Regions from separate parts of the Paenibacillus sp. GCM10023250 genome, predicted to be linked through region 3. Evidence: predicted binding sites of a transcription regulator. Region 3 holds the regulator's gene; each other region holds the start of a gene.

The links. The regulator LexA, encoded in region 3, represses DNA repair genes until DNA is damaged. The targets are predictions, from matches to a motif close to CGAACATATGTTCG.
Region 1: ACFPB1_RS14160 (DNA polymerase IV) is a predicted target of LexA. The motif match lies at 2,976-2,989, and genes of this name have one in related genera.
Region 2: ACFPB1_RS07240 (DNA polymerase IV) is a predicted target of LexA. The motif match lies at 1,944-1,957, and genes of this name have one in related genera.

What each region holds. Positions count from the first base shown of each region.
Region 1 covers NZ_JBHSHY010000015.1:77,377-83,199, reverse strand. Annotated here, with positions in the region: gene ACFPB1_RS14170 (ArsB/NhaD family transporter) at 1-858, opposite strand, end outside; gene ACFPB1_RS14165 (hypothetical protein) at 1,180-1,701, opposite strand; gene ACFPB1_RS14160 (DNA polymerase IV) at 1,698-2,954, opposite strand; gene ACFPB1_RS14155 (MDR family MFS transporter) at 3,414-4,661, shown strand; gene ACFPB1_RS14150 (HAD family hydrolase) at 4,915-5,682, opposite strand; gene ACFPB1_RS14145 (GNAT family N-acetyltransferase) at 5,717-5,823, opposite strand, start outside.
Region 2 covers NZ_JBHSHY010000005.1:167,378-173,200, reverse strand. Annotated here, with positions in the region: gene ACFPB1_RS07245 (ferredoxin) at 316-552, opposite strand; gene ACFPB1_RS07240 (DNA polymerase IV) at 625-1,911, opposite strand; gene cimA (citramalate synthase) at 2,106-3,719, shown strand; gene ACFPB1_RS07230 (TlpA family protein disulfide reductase) at 3,778-4,344, opposite strand; gene ACFPB1_RS07225 (MFS transporter) at 4,495-5,820, shown strand.
Region 3 covers NZ_JBHSHY010000008.1:78,739-84,561, reverse strand. Annotated here, with positions in the region: gene ACFPB1_RS09440 (hypothetical protein) at 1-137, opposite strand, end outside; gene ACFPB1_RS09435 (aldo/keto reductase) at 324-1,310, opposite strand; gene ACFPB1_RS09430 (DUF896 domain-containing protein) at 1,337-1,531, opposite strand; gene ACFPB1_RS09425 (LysM peptidoglycan-binding domain-containing protein) at 1,699-2,082, opposite strand; gene lexA (transcriptional repressor LexA) at 2,273-2,893, shown strand; gene ACFPB1_RS09415 (hypothetical protein) at 2,987-3,568, opposite strand; gene glnA (type I glutamate--ammonia ligase) at 3,781-5,109, opposite strand; gene ACFPB1_RS09405 (MerR family transcriptional regulator) at 5,166-5,576, opposite strand; gene ACFPB1_RS09400 (aminotransferase class I/II-fold pyridoxal phosphate-dependent enzyme) at 5,639-5,823, opposite strand, start outside.

The DNA.
Region 1 (5,823 bases), on a different contig from region 3:
GCCCGCGAAGAAGAATATCGTCGGCCATTCGATCTTCTTGAACGCTTCCTCCATCCGGTGTTCGCCCGTGATCAGCAGCAGCAGGAAGGCGCCCGAGAGCGCGACGGCGGCGGATTCCAGATGCAGCGCCTGGTGCAGGAAAAACCCCAGGATGGTCAAGCCCAGCACGGACAGGCTTTTGACGAGCAGCTTGGCATCCGTGATCAGCTCGGACTGGTCCATATCCATCAGGCTGCGCATCCGCTCGGGCGTCGTGCGCAGCTGCTCGCGGTACAGCAGCGCGAACAGCGGCACGTACGCCGCCATGACGATCACCGCGATCGGGGCGAGGTTTGCGAGGAACGCTCCGAACGTCAGTTCCTTCACCGCGCTGCCGATCATGATGTTCGGCGGATCGCCGATAAGCGTGGCGGTGCCGCCGACGTTGGAGGCCAGAACTTGCGTGATCAGCAGCGGAATCGGCGAGAAGCCGAGCTGCCGCGCGATGCTGAAGCTGATCGGCACCATGAGCAGAATCGTCGTCACGTTGTCCAGGAACGCGGAGGCGACGGCCGTGAGCAGCGCGAGCGCGATCATGATCGGGACGGGCCGGCCCTTCGCCTTCTTCGCGGCCCAGACCGCCGCGTACGCGAACGCCCCCGTATCGGCCGAGACGGCGACGATGATCATCATCCCGATCAGGAGGCCGAGCGTGTTGAAGTCGATGTGGTGCAAAGCCGTCTCCTGGTCGACGATGCCGAGCGCGATGACGAGCAGGCCACCGATCATGGCGACGATGGTGCGGTGGATTTTTTCCGATACGATAAGTGCGTAGGCGGCCGCGAATATCCCGATCGCCCAAATGGCTTGCTGGTCCATAGTCTCCTCCTCTAACGGTGCTTGCGATTACCGGATGCTTTCATTTATGCCCGAAAAAAGACAAAAAAAGCCCGTCGATGACAGGCTCCTCCGGTAACGCGTTATGCGGTTATGTCCTACACCATCCTACATGACGGACGTGCTCCTGTAAAGCAAAACCGGCCGCGACGGCCATGCGGGCCGCGCGGCGGCCCATGCGCCGGCGCCCAGCAGGTCCGGCCGGCGCCCTGCCCGACGCGCCTCTACGCGCGTCGCGCCGCGAGCGGCGCATGGCTCCCCGTGCGGGGAGAGCCCCGGTCACCGATCCGCCCCGGCGCCCGCTCACTTCGGCTTGACCGGGCTCTCCTTCAGCAGCGCCGCCAGCTCCGACGTGTACCGGGCCAGCCGCACGCTGATCTCGGAGCGCATCACGTCGCGCGTCATGCCGAAGCGGTCCTCGTAGCCCCGGCAGTAATAGCGGTGGTACACGACGAGATCGGCCTGCTCCTCGTTCAGGATCCGGATGTTCCGCTTCTTCAGCTCCCGCCGCAGGCCGTACAGGTCCTGCGCGATGCGGTCCAGGATCTTCTGCCCCGCCATCAGGTACGCGCGCTTCAGCACCGTCGTCATATGCTCCACGTCGGCGATGCTCTTCTCCACCATCTTCTCCATGTGCGGCAGCAGGATATAGTCGCGCAGCATGGCTCGCTCCTCCGTCGATATGAGGCCTCGCTCCCTAGGCGCCCCCGCGCGTGCGGCCGCGGCGCTCTGCCCGCCCGCGTTCGTTTGCTCGTCGTAGCGCTCCACGTGCTCGGTCAATAACATTTTGGATTTCCAGCGTTCGTTGCCGTCCAGCTTGCTCATTTGTAGTGTCCTCCAATTTGTTCCGCCCTTTCGCGAGCCACGCCGGCCTCCAGCAGCGACGAGGCGCGCATGATGGCCGTGCTTCCGTACCGTTCCTTGATGGCGTCGATCATCCGCTCCTTGCGGTAGGCGCGGGAGCGGTCCTCGAACAGCGTCAGCTGGATGACGTTGTCGTCCGTCAGCTGCGACAAGGCGATGCTGAGCCGGCTGACCGGCAGCCCGTGCCAATGCTCCCGGAACAGCTTCAGCGCGGCGGCCGCCACCTCGTGGGTCAGGGACGTCGGCTGCGGCAGCGTCACCTGCCGGCTAAACCAGGCGGAGCGGACGCCGTCGGTTTCCGCCGCGGCCACGGACATGACCGAGCCCAGGAACCGGTTGCGCCGCGTGCGCTGGCACACCTCCACCACCAGCTCCAGCAGCACGACCTCGATGTCCTTCAGCTCGCGGTACAGATTCCAGCGCAGCGCTTTGCCGTGGCTGACCGACTTCAGCTGATGCCGAATGCCCGGCTCCACGGGGCTCGGGTCGATCCCCCGCGCGGTCTGCCAGTAGTAGCCCGCCTGGATGTCGCTCTGCTTGCCCATCTCGCGCCGCATGCGCCGCTTGAACTCGGCGAACTCCATCCGGGCGATGTCGCCGATGCTCGACAGGCCCATCCGGTTGAAATGCCGGGTCATCGCGGAGGCGACCATGAACATCTGGTGCACGGGCAGCGTCCAGAGCGTGGATTCCAGCTTGTCGTACGACAGCTCGAAGACGCCCTCGTCGGTCTTCTTCGCGTAATTGTCCGTCGCCATCTTGGCGAGAATCTTCGTGGGGCCGATGCCGACCCGCGACCAGACGCCGGTCGACAGCAGCACGTGCTGCTGAATGCTCGCGGCCAGCTCCTGCGGCGACACCCCGAAGTAAGCGAGCGAGTCCGTCACGTCCAAAAACTGCTCGTCGATGCTGTACGGCTCCACGAGCCCCGTATACGATTCGAAAATCCGGGTTATCAATAACGAGATCTGAATGTACGTCCCCATCCGGGGCCGGATGACGACGAGGTCCGGGCAGCGCGCCATCGCCTCCCCGACGCGCGACGCCGTCGTCACGCCGCGGGACTTGGCGATGGGGCAGGCCGCGAGCACGATGCCGTTCATCCGTGCGGGGTCTCCGACGGCGACTGGCTTGTCGCGGTACTCCGGGTGCGCCGCCTTCTCCACGGAGGCGTAGAAGGACTGTCCGTCGATCAGGAAAATATGCCTCGACATCTATGAACCCCCTCGAGAACGCGAATATATGTTCGTATGTTCTTATTATATACCGAATACGCGTTCGCAATGCAAGGGAAAAATCTCCCTGTTCATCCGAATTCCGCACCTGCCCGCGCAGCGCAAAAAAGCGGCAGCCGCGCGCCCCCGCTGAGTGGTGTCATAATTCTAGAGAAAAAAAAGTTTCAGCATTAGTGAGAAGAGAGTCGTTACCCTTATTGTTCCTTTATACGCACGTCTCCACTTCGCCTTAGCGATTATCGCTCCCATGTCTCAACGGGTCATAGCCCTTTCATTCGTCACATCTTGACTAAGGGGTGGAGTTCGGCCTTTCTATAACGGAACGGGGCAGTCTGGGAAAATAAGAGTGGAATTCCTCTGACAAATCGAATAAAATAGGCTTACTAAATATGAAACAAAGTTTCGTTGAGTGAAACTATATTCGAGGAGCTGAACGCCATGATGTTATCCAGATTGTACGACCGCCTTCGGCTGTTCGCACAAGATTACCATCCAATCGTTCATTCCTTATTGGTCGGTACAATTTTGGCGCGTGCGGCTTCTTCGATGAGTATGCCGTTCCTCGCCATTTATTTGTCCAAGCACACCGATCTCAACCCTGCGATGATCGGCTTCGTGATTGGGGCCGGCTCGCTCGCCAGCATGGTCGGCGGCTTCATTGGAGGAGCACTGTCAGATCAGTTCGGACGCCGTAAAATCCTGCTCGGCGCGCTGCTCGGATGGAGTGCCGTGTTCCTCGGCTTCGCGCTGTCGAATAGTGCGGTGCTATTCTTCTTGTTCAGCTTGCTGAACGGCTTGTGCCGATCGTTCTACGAACCAGTCTCGCAGGCGCTAATGGCCGACTTGACGCCGAAGGAGCGCCGATTCAAAGTGTTCTCACTGAGATACATGGCGATCAACGTCGGTGTGTCGGTCGGACCGTTGCTGGGCGCGGTGTTCGCCGCGTTAGACAGTACGCTTCCTTTCCTCTTTACGAGTACCATTTATTTCATCTACGTCTGCAGCCTTTATGTTCTTCTGAACCGATTCGGAATCAAGAGAATAGAAGGAGAGCAGAAGGAAGGCAAAAGCCTTTCGTCCGCTTGGCGCGCGGCTAAAAATGACGTCGTGTTAAGGTATTACTTGCTGGGCAGCATCGTGACGGCGATAGGTTATTCGCAAATGACGGTGACGCTGTCCCAATACGTAGAGGGGAAGTTTGCCGAAGGCGTCACACTGTTCGCGGTCATGATGAGCGTCAACGCGATTACCGTCGTCGCCTTGCAGATTCCGTTGTCCAAATGGACGGAGAGGTGCACGCCTCTGGTCACCCTGACAATTGGCGTCTCGTTCTACGCGCTCGGCAACATCGGCTTCGCTTATTCCGTCGGATGGTTAACGATTCTGCTGTCCATGATCGTATTTACGTTTGGAGAAATATTGACTTATCCGTCGGGCAACGTGCTTGTTGACCGGATCGCCCCGGATGGTATGAGGGGAGCCTATTACGGCGCTCAATCGTTCGGCAATTTGGGCCATTTTATAGGTCCGTGGATCGGCGGATTGATGCTTAGCCAATACGACGGATCGACGCTGTTCGTGACAATGGCGTTCGTCGCTGTTAGCGCGATCGTCTTCTACCGGGCGGGGGAGAACGTGAGGCGGATTTCAGATTTGCGTGCGCAAATCCAGCATATGCAGCCTTGAAAAAAGAAATATGAACATCTTCCTTATTCTATTCTCATACATTCTGGCGTCACACAGCCTGCGCAGCGCAAAAAAGCGGCAGCCGCGCGCCCCCGCGCCTCCTGCCGCCGCTCTTCGGACAAGCCGAACCGCCCGCGCCGCCGTTCGACGGCGGACGCGCTGCCGGCTTGTCGTTTGCCGGCGAACGCCGTCCGCGCGTCCGCCTTTTTCCGCTCGCTGTCGCCTCCCCCCGCGCCTCGTCTCCGCCGCTCGGCTACAGCAGCGCGAGCAGCTCGTCCAGCCGGTCGATCGTCCGCCCCGGCTCGGCCGCCATGCCGTCCGGCCACGAACGGCCGAGCCGCATCCAGACGGTGGCCATGCCGAAGCGGGCCGCCCCCTCCACGTCGTTCTCGGGATGGTCGCCCACGAACAGGCACTCCCCGGCGCGCAGCCCGAGGCGGTCGGCCGCCATCGCGAAGAGGCGCGGGTCCGGCTTCTTCGCGCCCGCTTCCTCCGACACGAGCACGAGGTCGAACGCGTCCCGGATGCCGAGCCGGTCGAGCTTGCCGTATTGGGTCGACGCCTTGCCGTTCGTGATCAGCCCCGTCTGGTACTTCGCCCGCGCCCGCGCGAGCACCTCCCGCGCCCCGTCCATCAGCACGGCGCAGGGCAAGTAGGCGCCGCCGTAAAACGCCGCCAGCTCGCCCCGTTCGGGCTTCCGCGCCCACGGCAGCTCGTCCAGCAGTTCCGCGAACAGCGTCTCCCGCGGCTTGTAGCCGTCCATGTCCAGCTCCGCGACGCGCGCCCGCAGCGCCCGCAGGTCTTCCGCGTGCGCGAAATACCGCGCGAAGAAGGCGTCCATGAAGCCGCCGAACATCCGCGTGCGGTCGAGCACCGTGTTGTCGAGGTCGAACAGCACCGCCTTGATGCCTTCCGCCGCGAAGCCGCCGGCTTCGTGCCCTTTCACGCCGACCGGCTCCGATTCAGCCCTTCCCGGTTCAAACCCTTCCATCGAATACCCGTGCGGTTCGCGCTCCTCCATTCGCCATGCCTCCCTGTCTTTTACCATTCGGATGTCAACCGCTGCCATTCGACCCTCCGCCATCCCGGCCGCGCACCATCGCGATGAATACGGCCGGGCCCGCTTCGAACTCGGCCGCCGCCCGGAAACCGAACTTCGCGT
Region 2 (5,823 bases), on a different contig from region 3:
ATCGTCGCCGTCATGGCCGTTCTTCTTATTGTGGACCAGTAATCGGTCCAGTTAATCAAGCCATTCGTATACGACGGCGGGGTTCGTCTCGTCCTCGGCCGGCTGCAGGCGGAATAGCGCCACGGCCGGCCTGGAGGAAGCGAGAAGGACGCCGCTTTTTATCGTCACTCCCAAATCCAGGCTAATAGCCGATCTTCTATTCTAATAGATCTTTACCAGAATTGGCTCTGCCGAATTATCGAAGAAACAGGAAAAACCCCATCCCCTGTCGAAACAGGGAATGGGATCTCCGCCGCTACTATGCGATTGGATGTATTAGTTATTGAAAGGCGTGTCAGCGATTTTGATGGAGTCCGTCGGGCAGCCGTCCGCCGCATCTTGCAGATCGTCGTACAAATCTTCCGGAATTTCGGTATTGCCGTGGTTACCGTCGTTGCCGAAAATAACCTCAGCCAAGCCTTCGTCGTCGTAGTCGTAAATGTCCGGTGCCGTTGCTCCGCAAGCTCCGCAAGCAATGCATGTATCTTTCTCAACCCAAGTAAACTTCGACATCGTGGTTCCCTCCTATTAATGGTAAGTTTCAAAAACTTACGGAAGTGCTTTCATTTCCCAAGTATACAACCTTCAATCATCACTATATAACATATGCTCGTCCCTTTGCAAGGATGTCCCGCGAATTCGTTTATTGCGAATTAACGCCGACGGATCGTCCCCTAGCATGCCCGCGGTAAGCACCGCATCCTCGCCGAATTTGTCCCGCAGCATGTCCATCGCGCGCGTCAGCGCCTCCTTCTTCGGCTGCTCGCCGTAGCTGAACAAATCCAGCTGCACGGCCGTTTCCGCCTGCAGCGAGAGGTTCTGGAGGGTGATACCGAGCAAGCGCACCGGCTCTCCGCGCTTCCAATGCTTGTCGAACAGCTTGCACGCCTCGCGGTGGATATCGGAAGCGGCGTCCGTCGGGACCGGCAGCGTGACCGAACGGTTGATCGTCGTCATGTCCGGCCGCCGGATGACGATCTGAATGGTCGACGCCATCATCTTCTGATGGCGCATCCGCCTCCCGGTCTGGTCCGCTAGGTTGAGCAGGATGCGGTGGGCTTCCTCCGGATCCGTCACGTCCCTCGGCAGCGTCGTCGTATGGCCGATCGACTTGTTCCGCTCGCGCTCGGCATGGACCGGCGCGTAATCGTAGCCGTGCGACGCGGACTTCATCCAAGAGCCGACGACGCCGAAATGCTTGACGAGCATCGCCTCATCGGCCGAGGCAAGCTGCCCGATCGTGCGGATGTTCAGCTTCGTCAGCTTGTCCGCCGTCTTGCGCCCGATGCCGAAGAGCGTGTCGCACGGCTTGTGCCAGAGCAGCTCCGGCACGTCGCGGATGCGCAGCACGGTGAAGCCGTTCGGCTTCTGCATGTCGGACGCCATCTTGGCCAGCAGCTTGTTCGGGGCAATGCCGATGGAGCAAGGCAGGTTCCACTCGGTTCTGATCCGCTGCTGAATGTCCCGCGCGATCTGCAGCGGTTCGCCTAAGGCCGACGAGCCCGTTATGTCGAGGTAGCATTCGTCGATCGACACGGCCTCCACGAGCGGCGTATACTGCCGCGCGATCGACATGAAGCCGCGGGAATACGTCCGGTACAGGTTGAAATCCGGCTTGATCAGGATCAGTTCCGGACAGCGGCGTTGTCCTTCTCGCACTGTCATGCCCGTCTTGACTCCTTTCGCCCGCGCCGCGTACGAGGACGTCACGATGATCCCCCGCCGCTGCTCCACGCTTCCGGCGACCGCCGTCGCCTTTCCTTTATATAACTGCGGCTCCTCCGCTTCATGGACGGAGCAATAGAAGGCATTCATGTCCAAATGAAGAATGACCCGGCGTTTGGGAGGCGCCGTTTCCCGCTCCTTCGTCATCGCGGCATTCATCCTTCCCGGTTGGAATAAGGCGATCATATGATCGTATGACCAGCATACCAATCGCCCCGCCGGAACGTCAACCTGCCGCCTGGAAAGCTCGTTCTGCGATCGTTTACGCGCCCTGCTTCTAATGGTATAATGATAAAATTATGATTGCTTTAAAGGGATAAAGGAAGGGGGCTACCGCATTCATGGGAAACACGATCTCCATTTTCGACACGACGCTTCGTGACGGCACGCAGGGAGAGGGCATCAGTCTTTCCGCAGAGGATAAAATCAAAATCGCCCAAAAGCTCGACTTGTTAGGCGTTCATTATATTGAAGGCGGGAACCCGGGCAGCAACAGCAAGGACATCGAATTTTTCCAGAGGGCGAAAGGCTTGCGGCTGAACGCCAAGCTGACCGCGTTCGGCAGCACTCGGCGCAAGCACAGCACCGCTGAGCAGGACAACAGCCTCGTACGCATCGTGGAATCCGGCGTACCGGCCGCCACGCTCGTCGGCAAGTCGTGGGACTTCCACGTACATACGGCGCTGCAGACAACGCTCGAAGAGAATCTCGCGATGATCTACGATTCTTTCGCGTACTTGAAGCAGAAGGGCGTGGAAGCGATCTTCGACGCGGAGCATTTCTTCGACGGCTACAAGCATAATCAAGACTATGCACTGGCCGTGCTGCGCAAAGCCCAGGAGGCGGGCGCCGACTGGATCGTGCTGTGCGATACGAACGGCGGCACCCTTCCGTCGGAGATTCACGCGATCGTCTCCCGCGTCGCGGCGGAGATCGGCGCACCGATCGGCATCCATACCCACAACGACTGCGAGCTCGCGGTCGCCAATACGCTGGCCGCCGTGCAGGCGGGCGCGCGGCAGGTGCAGGGCACGATCAACGGCTACGGCGAACGGTGCGGCAACGCCAATCTCTGCTCGATCATCCCGACGCTTCAAATAAAAATGGATTACCGCTGCGTCAGCGACGGTCAGCTCCAATCGCTCACTCAGACGGCCCGGTATATCAGCGAAATCGCGAACGTGCACATGCCGGTCGCTCAGCCATACGTCGGGAATGCCGCGTTCGCCCATAAAGGCGGCATCCACGTGTCCGCGATCATGAAAGATTCCAAGACGTACGAGCATATCCGGCCGGAGCTCGTCGGCAACAAGCAGCGGGTGCTTGTCTCCGAGCTCGCGGGACAAAGCAACATCATCTCCAAAGCGCAGGAGCTCGGTCTCGACATCAACGCGAACAACGAGAAGACGAAGCGCATCATGGAACGCATCAAGGATCTCGAGCACCAAGGCTATCAATTCGAAGGCGCCGATGCCTCCCTCGAGCTGCTGCTGCGCGACGCGTTCGGTGAAATGAAGGAAATCTTCAAGCTGGAATCGCTTAAGATGCTCGTCGAAAAAACGAACGGCCACGCGATGAACGCCGAAGCCATCGTCAAAGTGAACGTCGACGGACACCCTGTCTACATGGCGGCCGAAGGCAACGGTCCGGTCAATGCGCTCAACAACGCACTGCGCAAGGCGCTGGAGCAATTTTACCCGAGCATCAACGACTTCCATCTGTCCGACTACAAGGTTCGCGTCATCGACGAGAAGGACGCGACGGCCGCCAAGGTCCGCGTATTGATGGAAACGACCGATTTCAAAAATACGTGGAGCACGGTCGGCGTCTCGAGCAACGTCATCGAAGCGAGCTGGGAAGCGCTCGTCGACAGTATTCGCTACGCCTTGCTCACCAAGAACAAAATCGAGATGCAAGACGAACCCCGGGAAGAGCTCGGGCTCATCAATCATTAACCGCATCCGCATGCAAAACGCCGGAGCCCCTAGGCTCCGGCTTTTATGGCATCGCGCGTCAGGTGCTCGAACCGGCTTTCTGCTCGCTTTCGGCGTCCAGCCACTTGTCGATGAAGCCCTGCCATTTCGCTTTCGTAATGACGCCTTCGATCCGCTCCCGGACGATGCCATTGCTGTCGATCAGCAGGCTGATCGGGAATGAATTGACCTTATACAGCTTCTGGGCGTCTCCGTCGCGGTCCATCAGAATCGGGAACGACAGCTTCTGCTGATCGACGAACTCGCGGGCTTGCCGCTCCTTGTCGGCGCTGGTCGCGTTAATGCCGAGAATCTGCAGCTTGCCCGCGTATTGCTTCGAGAGCGCCTGCAGATCGGGCGCCTCCATTTCGCACGGATAGCACCACGACGCCCAGAAATTAACGAGCGTGAGCTGCTCCTTCTTCCCGCCGATGGTGACCGGCTGCTCCTTGAGGTCGGGGAGACTGAGCGTCGGCGCCGTGTAGCCCGGCTTCGGGAGCATGTCGGACGAAGCGGCAAGCGCATCGTCGTGCTTGCCTTTATTTTGATAGACTGCGGCACCTGCCAAAATCAGCACGATGACGAGCAATACGATCGATCGTTTCATGATGCGCCTTCTTTCAACGAATTTTGTCGATAGCGATGCCTGGGCACGCTCCCTCCATGTTACCATGTTCAGGAATGGAAGCTCAAGTTAGGGGGAACATTAACCGTCGAGACCGGACGGTCATCCTCGATCGCTTGGAGGCATTCATCAATGAACGGTTCAACGAAATCACGCGGCGCGGGAAGCAAGCCCGGCAAGCTCCGCACGGCGTCGAATGGCGGCGGATCGGCAACCGCGAAGCGCCCGAGCAAGGAGAAAGGCGGCGGCAAATGGCTGGAATACGCCGCGCTCGCCACGGTGCCGCTCGTACTCGTGCTGGGCAATTCCATGTTGGTGCCTATACTTCCCGATATGGAGAAACAGATGCACATCTCGACGTTCCAAGCCAGCCTCGTCATTACGTTATTTTCCGTTGCCGCCGGCCTCATTATTCCGCTATCCGGCTACCTGTCCGACCGCTTCTCGCGGAAAGCCGTCATCTTGATCTCGCTGGCCGTGTACGGCATAGCGGGCATCGGCGCCGGTATCGCCGCGGTCGTGAATTCCTATGGCTTCCTGATCGCCGCCCGGGCGCTTCAGGGCATCGGCGCCGCGGGCACGTCGCCGATCGCGATGGCGCTCGTCGGCGACAAGTACAAGGACGGCGCGGAGAGCGAGGCGCTCGGGCTGATCGAAGCGTCCAACGGCGCCGGCAAGGTCGTAAGCCCGATCATCGGCTCGCTGCTTGCGCTCATCGCGTGGTACATGCCGCTGTTCGCATTCCCGATCTTCTGCGCCGGTTCGTTCTTCGCCATGATGTTCCTCATCCAAGAAGCGCCGAAGGAAGGAAAATCCGAACCGCTGCCGCTCGGGCAATACGTCAAGGACATTGGCAAGCTCTTCAAGGAGAAGGGGCGCTGGCTGATCGGCGCGTTCGTCTCGGGCTCCCTCGGCTTGTTCATCCTGTTCGGCGTGCTCTTCCGCCTCTCGGACTTGCTCGAGGAGGCGCCCTATCGCATCGACGGCGTCGCCAAAGGCGGCGTGCTGGCGATTCCGCTTCTATTCCTGGTCATCACCGCCTACGTTACGGGACGCCAAATCAAAAACAACGGCAAACTGATGCGCGCGCTCATGCTCATCGGCCTGGCCGTCATGAGCGTGGCCCTCGCTGCCGCCGCGCTATGGCACCGCAACCTTTACCTGCTGCTCGGGTTCGCCTCGCTCAGCAGCCTCGGAACCGGCCTGCTGCTCCCGTGCCTGAACACGCTCATCACCGGCGCGGTCGACCGGCAGCACCGCGGCATGGTCACATCGCTGTACAGCAGCCTGCGCTTCCTCGGCGTCGCCTTCGGCCCGCCTTTGTTCGGCTGGATCGCCGGCTACTCCGATGCGCTGCTCTACGGCATCGTCGCGGGCTTGTCCGCTTGTGCCCTGTTCATTATCTTCTTCCTCGTTCATCCGCCCAAGCAGGCGGGGGACGCGGCGAAGGCCGAGTGACCG
Region 3 (5,823 bases):
TAGCACCCGATCGTCACCCAGAACATCGTATCGCCCTGCTTGAACGCGTCGGACGTGACCGTCACGATCACGTAGAACAGAATGAAGAGCAGCAGGAACGCCGGCATTAAAAAACTGCGTCCCTTAAAGGTGTCCACCCCAGCCGCGCCTCCGGACTTGGCGGCGGCCATTAACGGGGCTTCTCCGCGCTTCTTTCGCTGTTTGTTGATTAATTCCTGGTTTTTTTGCACTTTACGCTGCCACGATCTGGACACGAATGAACCCCCTCAACATGATGCAAACCCATCTCTCGTTCACTTGCTTCTTCCTATGTAAACGCACGGTCAGAACGGACGGGCGAATTTGGCGATGAACCGGTTCGGATATTCGCTCGGAAGCGCACTCGCTTCGTCGAGGGCGTTCCATATCTCGTCCGGCATCGTCCAGCCGGCCGCGCCCATGTTCTCTTCGTATTGCGCAAGCGTGCTCGCCCCGAAGATCGGCGATGTGATGCCTTCGCGCCGCAGCAGCCAGGCCAGTGCGACCTGCGCCGGCGTCTTGCCCAATTCCTTTGCCGCGGACTGCACCGCCTCGAGTACGGCGAAGTTTTTGTCGGACGCGCGCAGCGCCCACGAGCTCTCGCCCTGCTTGGCGGTCAAGCGTCCGCTGGACGGTTCCTCGCGGGTGTAGCGGCCCGTCAGGAACCCACCGCCGAGCGGCGCCCACGGAATGACGCCGACGTTCTCCTCCAGGCATAAGGACATCATCTCGCGGTCCATCTCGCGGCTTACGAGACTGTACTGCGGCTGAATCGACACGAACCGGGCGTAACGCTCGCGGTCGCTGACGGCCAGCGACTTCATCAGCTGCCACGCGAAGAAATTCGAGCAGCCGATGTAGCGAACTTTCCCCGCCGTGATCAAGTCGTCCAGCGCGCGGAGCGTCTCTTCGATCGGCGTCGCGTGGTCCCAGACATGCACCTGATAGAGGTCGATGTAGTCGGTGTCCAGCCGCTTCAGGCTTGCTTCCGCCGCGTCCATGATATGCTTGCGCGAGACGCCGCCGCTGTTCGGGTGCGCGCCTGTCATGAACCGGACCTTCGTCGCCAGCACCGTTTCCGCGCGCCGGCCCTTGATCGCTTTGCCGACGATCTCCTCCGACTTGCCCTGCACGTATACGTTCGCGGTATCCAGGAAATTGCCGCCCCGGTCCAGGAAATCATGGACCATCGCGATGGAATCCGCTTCGCTCGTCGTGTTGCCGAACGTCATCGTGCCCAGGCAGAGTTCCGACACCGCAAGACCGCTGCGGCCCAATAGCCGATATCGCATTCGGTTACCCCTCCTCGAATATTCGCTTAATGCTTGATGGAATCGTCGTTTTCTTCGTCTTCCGCCCACTTGATCGTATCCAGCTGGTTGCGGAAGTTGCGTTTGAAATTGTCCAGGTAGATGCGGCGCAGCTCGTCGCGTTCCGCAAGCTCCTCCGCCGTCAGCCCGACCGATTTATTCTTTCGGGAAAGCTCGTTGATGCGAGCGATGATTTTCTCCATGCAGGTCTTCTCCTCTCGTCCTTCGGGCAATATCCCATCCTTTACTTTGACATTTTATAACGGTCATTGTCAAGGCAAGGCAGCCTCCTCGCAGAGCTGGACATCACCGAACGGAAGAAAAGACCGAACGAATGCGTTCGGTCTTCGTCGTCTGCTTATGCCCGGCGCTACTCCCGGTCTTCCGCAGGTATAATGAGCGTCTGGCCAGCCCGTAAGGAAGAGGAGCTTAAATTGTTCCGCTTCTGCAAATCGTAGACCGTTCGGCGAATATCTTCGCCTTCCTTGCGCACGCTGCTGGCGATGTCCCACAGCGTATCGCCGGCTCCGACAACGATGGTCTGCTCGCCTTCCGCCGGCACGGCGGGAAGGTCGCTGTCCGCGTGTCCCTTCATTAAAGTGAGCCCAACGAACAGCAGGACGAAAAACAGCGAGGCGGCGGCGAGACGGAGCAACAGCCGTTCAATGGCGCGCTCCTTGCGCGATACGTTCGCTTTGCGAACGGCGGGTTTCTTATTGGTATAAGCAGTCGAGTATGTCGAGATTGTTTGCATGATCATCAGCACCCCAAACATTTGTTCTGTTTATGCACTCAGCTTAACACGAACATCCGTTTGGCGTCAATCACTTTTTAGAACATTTGTTCGCCATTCGATGCGAACCTGTGTTTCTCGAACTTATGTTTGTACGAACTCCGGTTCTGTGCTATAATTTTACACAAATGAACCTTATGGAGTGATTCCGGTGTCGAAACTTTCAACCCGCCAGCAGGCGATCCTAGAATTCATCAAGACGGAAGTCCGGGATAAAGGTTACCCCCCTTCCGTGCGCGAGATCGGCGAAGCGGTCGGACTTGCTTCCAGCTCGACCGTTCATGGCCACTTGGACCGGCTGGAGAAGAAAGGCCTGATCCGGCGCGACCCGACCAAACCGCGCGCGATCGAAATTCTGGACGGCGAGGGCAACGAGATTCCGTTCCCGCTCGCGATCGCCAAAGTGCCGGTCGTCGGTAAGGTTACCGCCGGCGTGCCGATCACCGCGACGGAGAACATCGAGGATTACTTCCCGCTGCCGGCAGACAAAGTCGGCGACGATACGGTCTTCATTCTGAATGTCATCGGCGAGAGCATGATCGAGGCGGGCATTCACGACGGCGACTACGTCATCGTCCGCCAGCAGCAGAACGCGAACAACGGCGATATCGTCGTCGCCATGACGGAAGAAGACGAAGCCACGGTCAAAACCTTCTACAAAGAAAAGGATCATATCCGCCTGCAGCCAGAGAACGCCACGATGGAACCGATTCGGCTCCGCAATGTCAGCATTCTTGGCAAGGTCATCGGACTCTTCCGCGACATCCATTAATGGGTTAACAAGCAAGGGGCAGCCTCCCGCTTTCACGAGCGCGGCGGCTGCCCCTTTTTTGTGCTTGGTGCCCGCATGAATCGCAGATGTCACCTAACCTCCTAATTCCCGGAACAATAGGTTACGGTAAGTGAACGGGCTGCTGCGGTATTTAAAGTTCAATTCGACGCCGGAGAATCGGATCCGCACCGACTTGAGCGCCGCGGTCTTCACTTTTCGTCGAACGAGGCAGCGAACCGTCGCCAGCCGATTGCCGTTAATCGCCGCCGCTACCGCGGCCGCGTAAGCTGTCGATCGGGCGAGCGCCCGGTAGAATGGCAGCACGGCTCGCGCGATCGCTTGATGGATCGGCGTCGAGAACGTGAACTGCGTCGAACCAGGCGGAATCGTCGTGCCGTTGGTATACGTGCTGATCGGATCCGGGAATCCGATATCGACGAAATACCCGATCGCGTTCGTCGAGAACCCGTCCCGTTTCGTAAACGTCGTCACCGACTTGAACAACCGAAGCAGCGTGTTGAGATCGCCCCGCCTTACCGCCTTCGACCATCGCAGTGCGAAGCAGCGGTTCGTCGCGATTTTCGTATAGAAGGGAACCATGACGGCAGCCACGCGTGACAGCGTCGAGCCGCTCACCTTGAACGCCCCGCCGTTCGCCTTCGTTTTCCCGGCCATCGGTGCCACACCCTTTCGTCGTACTCGGATAGGGCATACTATGCGGCCGCGAACGTCCCAGTGCGGAGGATCGATCGGGAGCGGTTCTCCCGTTCGAAGAGCTTTGTCCTGTATAAGCGCTAAGCTTCATCCCGGTCCCAACGTGCCTTCGACGACAAAAAAACCTTCGGCGCCAATGGCGCCAAAGGGTTCGGTTCTGCTTCGCGTGAAACTTAGTACAACGACAGGTACTGGTCTCTTTCCCACTCGTGGACTTGCGTGCGGTACATGTCCCACTCGATTTCCTTCAGCTCGTAGAAGTGCGCCAGCGCGTGGTCGCCCAGCGCGTCGACCATGACTTCGCTGCGCAGCAGCTCCGTCAGCGCTTCCTTCAGGTCGTCCGGCAAGCTCGGAATGCCTTCGTCGATCCGCTCTTCGTCGGTCATCACGTAGATGTTGCGATCCGTTGGCGCAGGCAGCGGCAGCTTATTGCGAATGCCGTCGAGGCCGGCCTTCAGCATGACAGCAAGCGCGAGATACGGGTTCGCCGCCGGATCCGGGTTGCGCACCTCGATGCGCGTGCTGACGCCGCGGGAAGCCGGAATACGGATCATCGGGCTGCGGTTGCTCGCCGACCATGCCACGTAGCATGGCGCTTCGTAGCCAGGCACCAGACGCTTGTACGAGTTGACAGTCGGGTTCGTGATCGCTGCGAACGCGCGGGCGTGCCGCAGGACGCCGGCCATATAATAACGCGCCGTCTGGCTGAGCCCCAGCTTGTCGCTTTCATCGTAGAACGCGTTCTCGCTGCCGCGGAACAGCGACTGGTGGCAGTGCATCCCGGAGCCGTTGACGCCGAACAGCGGTTTCGGCATGAACGAGGCGTGCAGGCCGTGCTGGCGGGCGATCGTCTTGACGACGAGCTTGAACGTTTGGATTTGGTCGGCCGCCTTGACCGCGTCCGCGTATTTGAAGTCGATCTCGTGCTGGCCCGGCGCCACTTCGTGGTGGGACGCTTCGATCTCGAAACCCATCTCTTCGAGCGTCAGCACGATCTCGCGGCGGCAGTTCTCGCCGAGATCCATCGGCGCGAGGTCGAAGTAGCCGCCTTGGTCGTTAAGCTCGGTCGTCGGATTGCCGTTCGCGTCCGTCTTGAACAGGAAGAACTCCGGTTCCGGACCGACGTTCATCGACGTGAAGCCGAGCTCTTCCGCCTCTTTCAGCACGCGCTTCAAAATGCCGCGCGGATCGCCGGCGAACGGCGTGCCGTCCGGCATGTACACATCGCAAATCAGGCGCGCGATGCGGTCCTCGGCCACCCATGGGAAGACGACCCACGTGTCCAGATCCGGATACAGGTACATGTCGGATTCCTCGATACGTACGTAGCCCTCGATGGACGAGCCGTCGAACATCATTTTGTTGTCCAACGCTTTATCCAGCTGGCTGACCGGAATTTCGACGTTCTTGATCGTGCCGAGCAAGTCGGTGAACTGCAGACGGATAAAACGGACGTTCTGTTCCTGGGCGATGCGGCGAATGTCATCTTTCGTATAGCTCACGGGATCATCTCCTCAGTCTTCGTAGTATTGTGCGAATCTTGCGGCGTCGCGCGACGTTACTTTTTGTTATAGAAACGGGACAGCTGGCCTTGGATCAAAGACGCCTTGCCCGGTCTCTTCTCCAACAGCTGCTGTTTGAGCAGGCGGTGCAGCTGCGCGTCGGAAAGCTCGCGCCGTTTCACTTCCGACAGTTCGCTGACGACCGTGGCGTCCTCCGATTCCTTGGAGACCGGATTCATGACCTGCTTGATGCCGGCGATATTGACGCCTTTTTCGATCAACGATTTGATTTCCAGCAGCCGTTCGACGTCGTTAAATGAGAACAACCGCTGATTGCCGGAAGTACGGGCGGGTACGATCAGCTCGTGCTGCTCGTAGTACCGGATCTGCCTGGCGGTCAAGTCGGTCAGCTTCATCACGATGCCGATCGGAAAGAGCGCCATATTCCTGCGAATTTCGTCACCCATGTCGCATCAACCTTCCAGTAACTGATTGTATGCTCTCATTGTACCGCCATGCCAAAAACATGTCAAGTTGTGTGAGGTTTTGTGTGAGGTTTAATTACAATCAACTCTCGCTCGGCAAGGACGGATAGAGCATTCAGAACCCCGTATTTGACATGGGCGTATGTCAGCCCGCCCTGCATATAGGCGATGTACGGCTCACGGATCGGCGCGTCCGCCGACAGCTCCAGACTGCCGCCCTGCATGAACG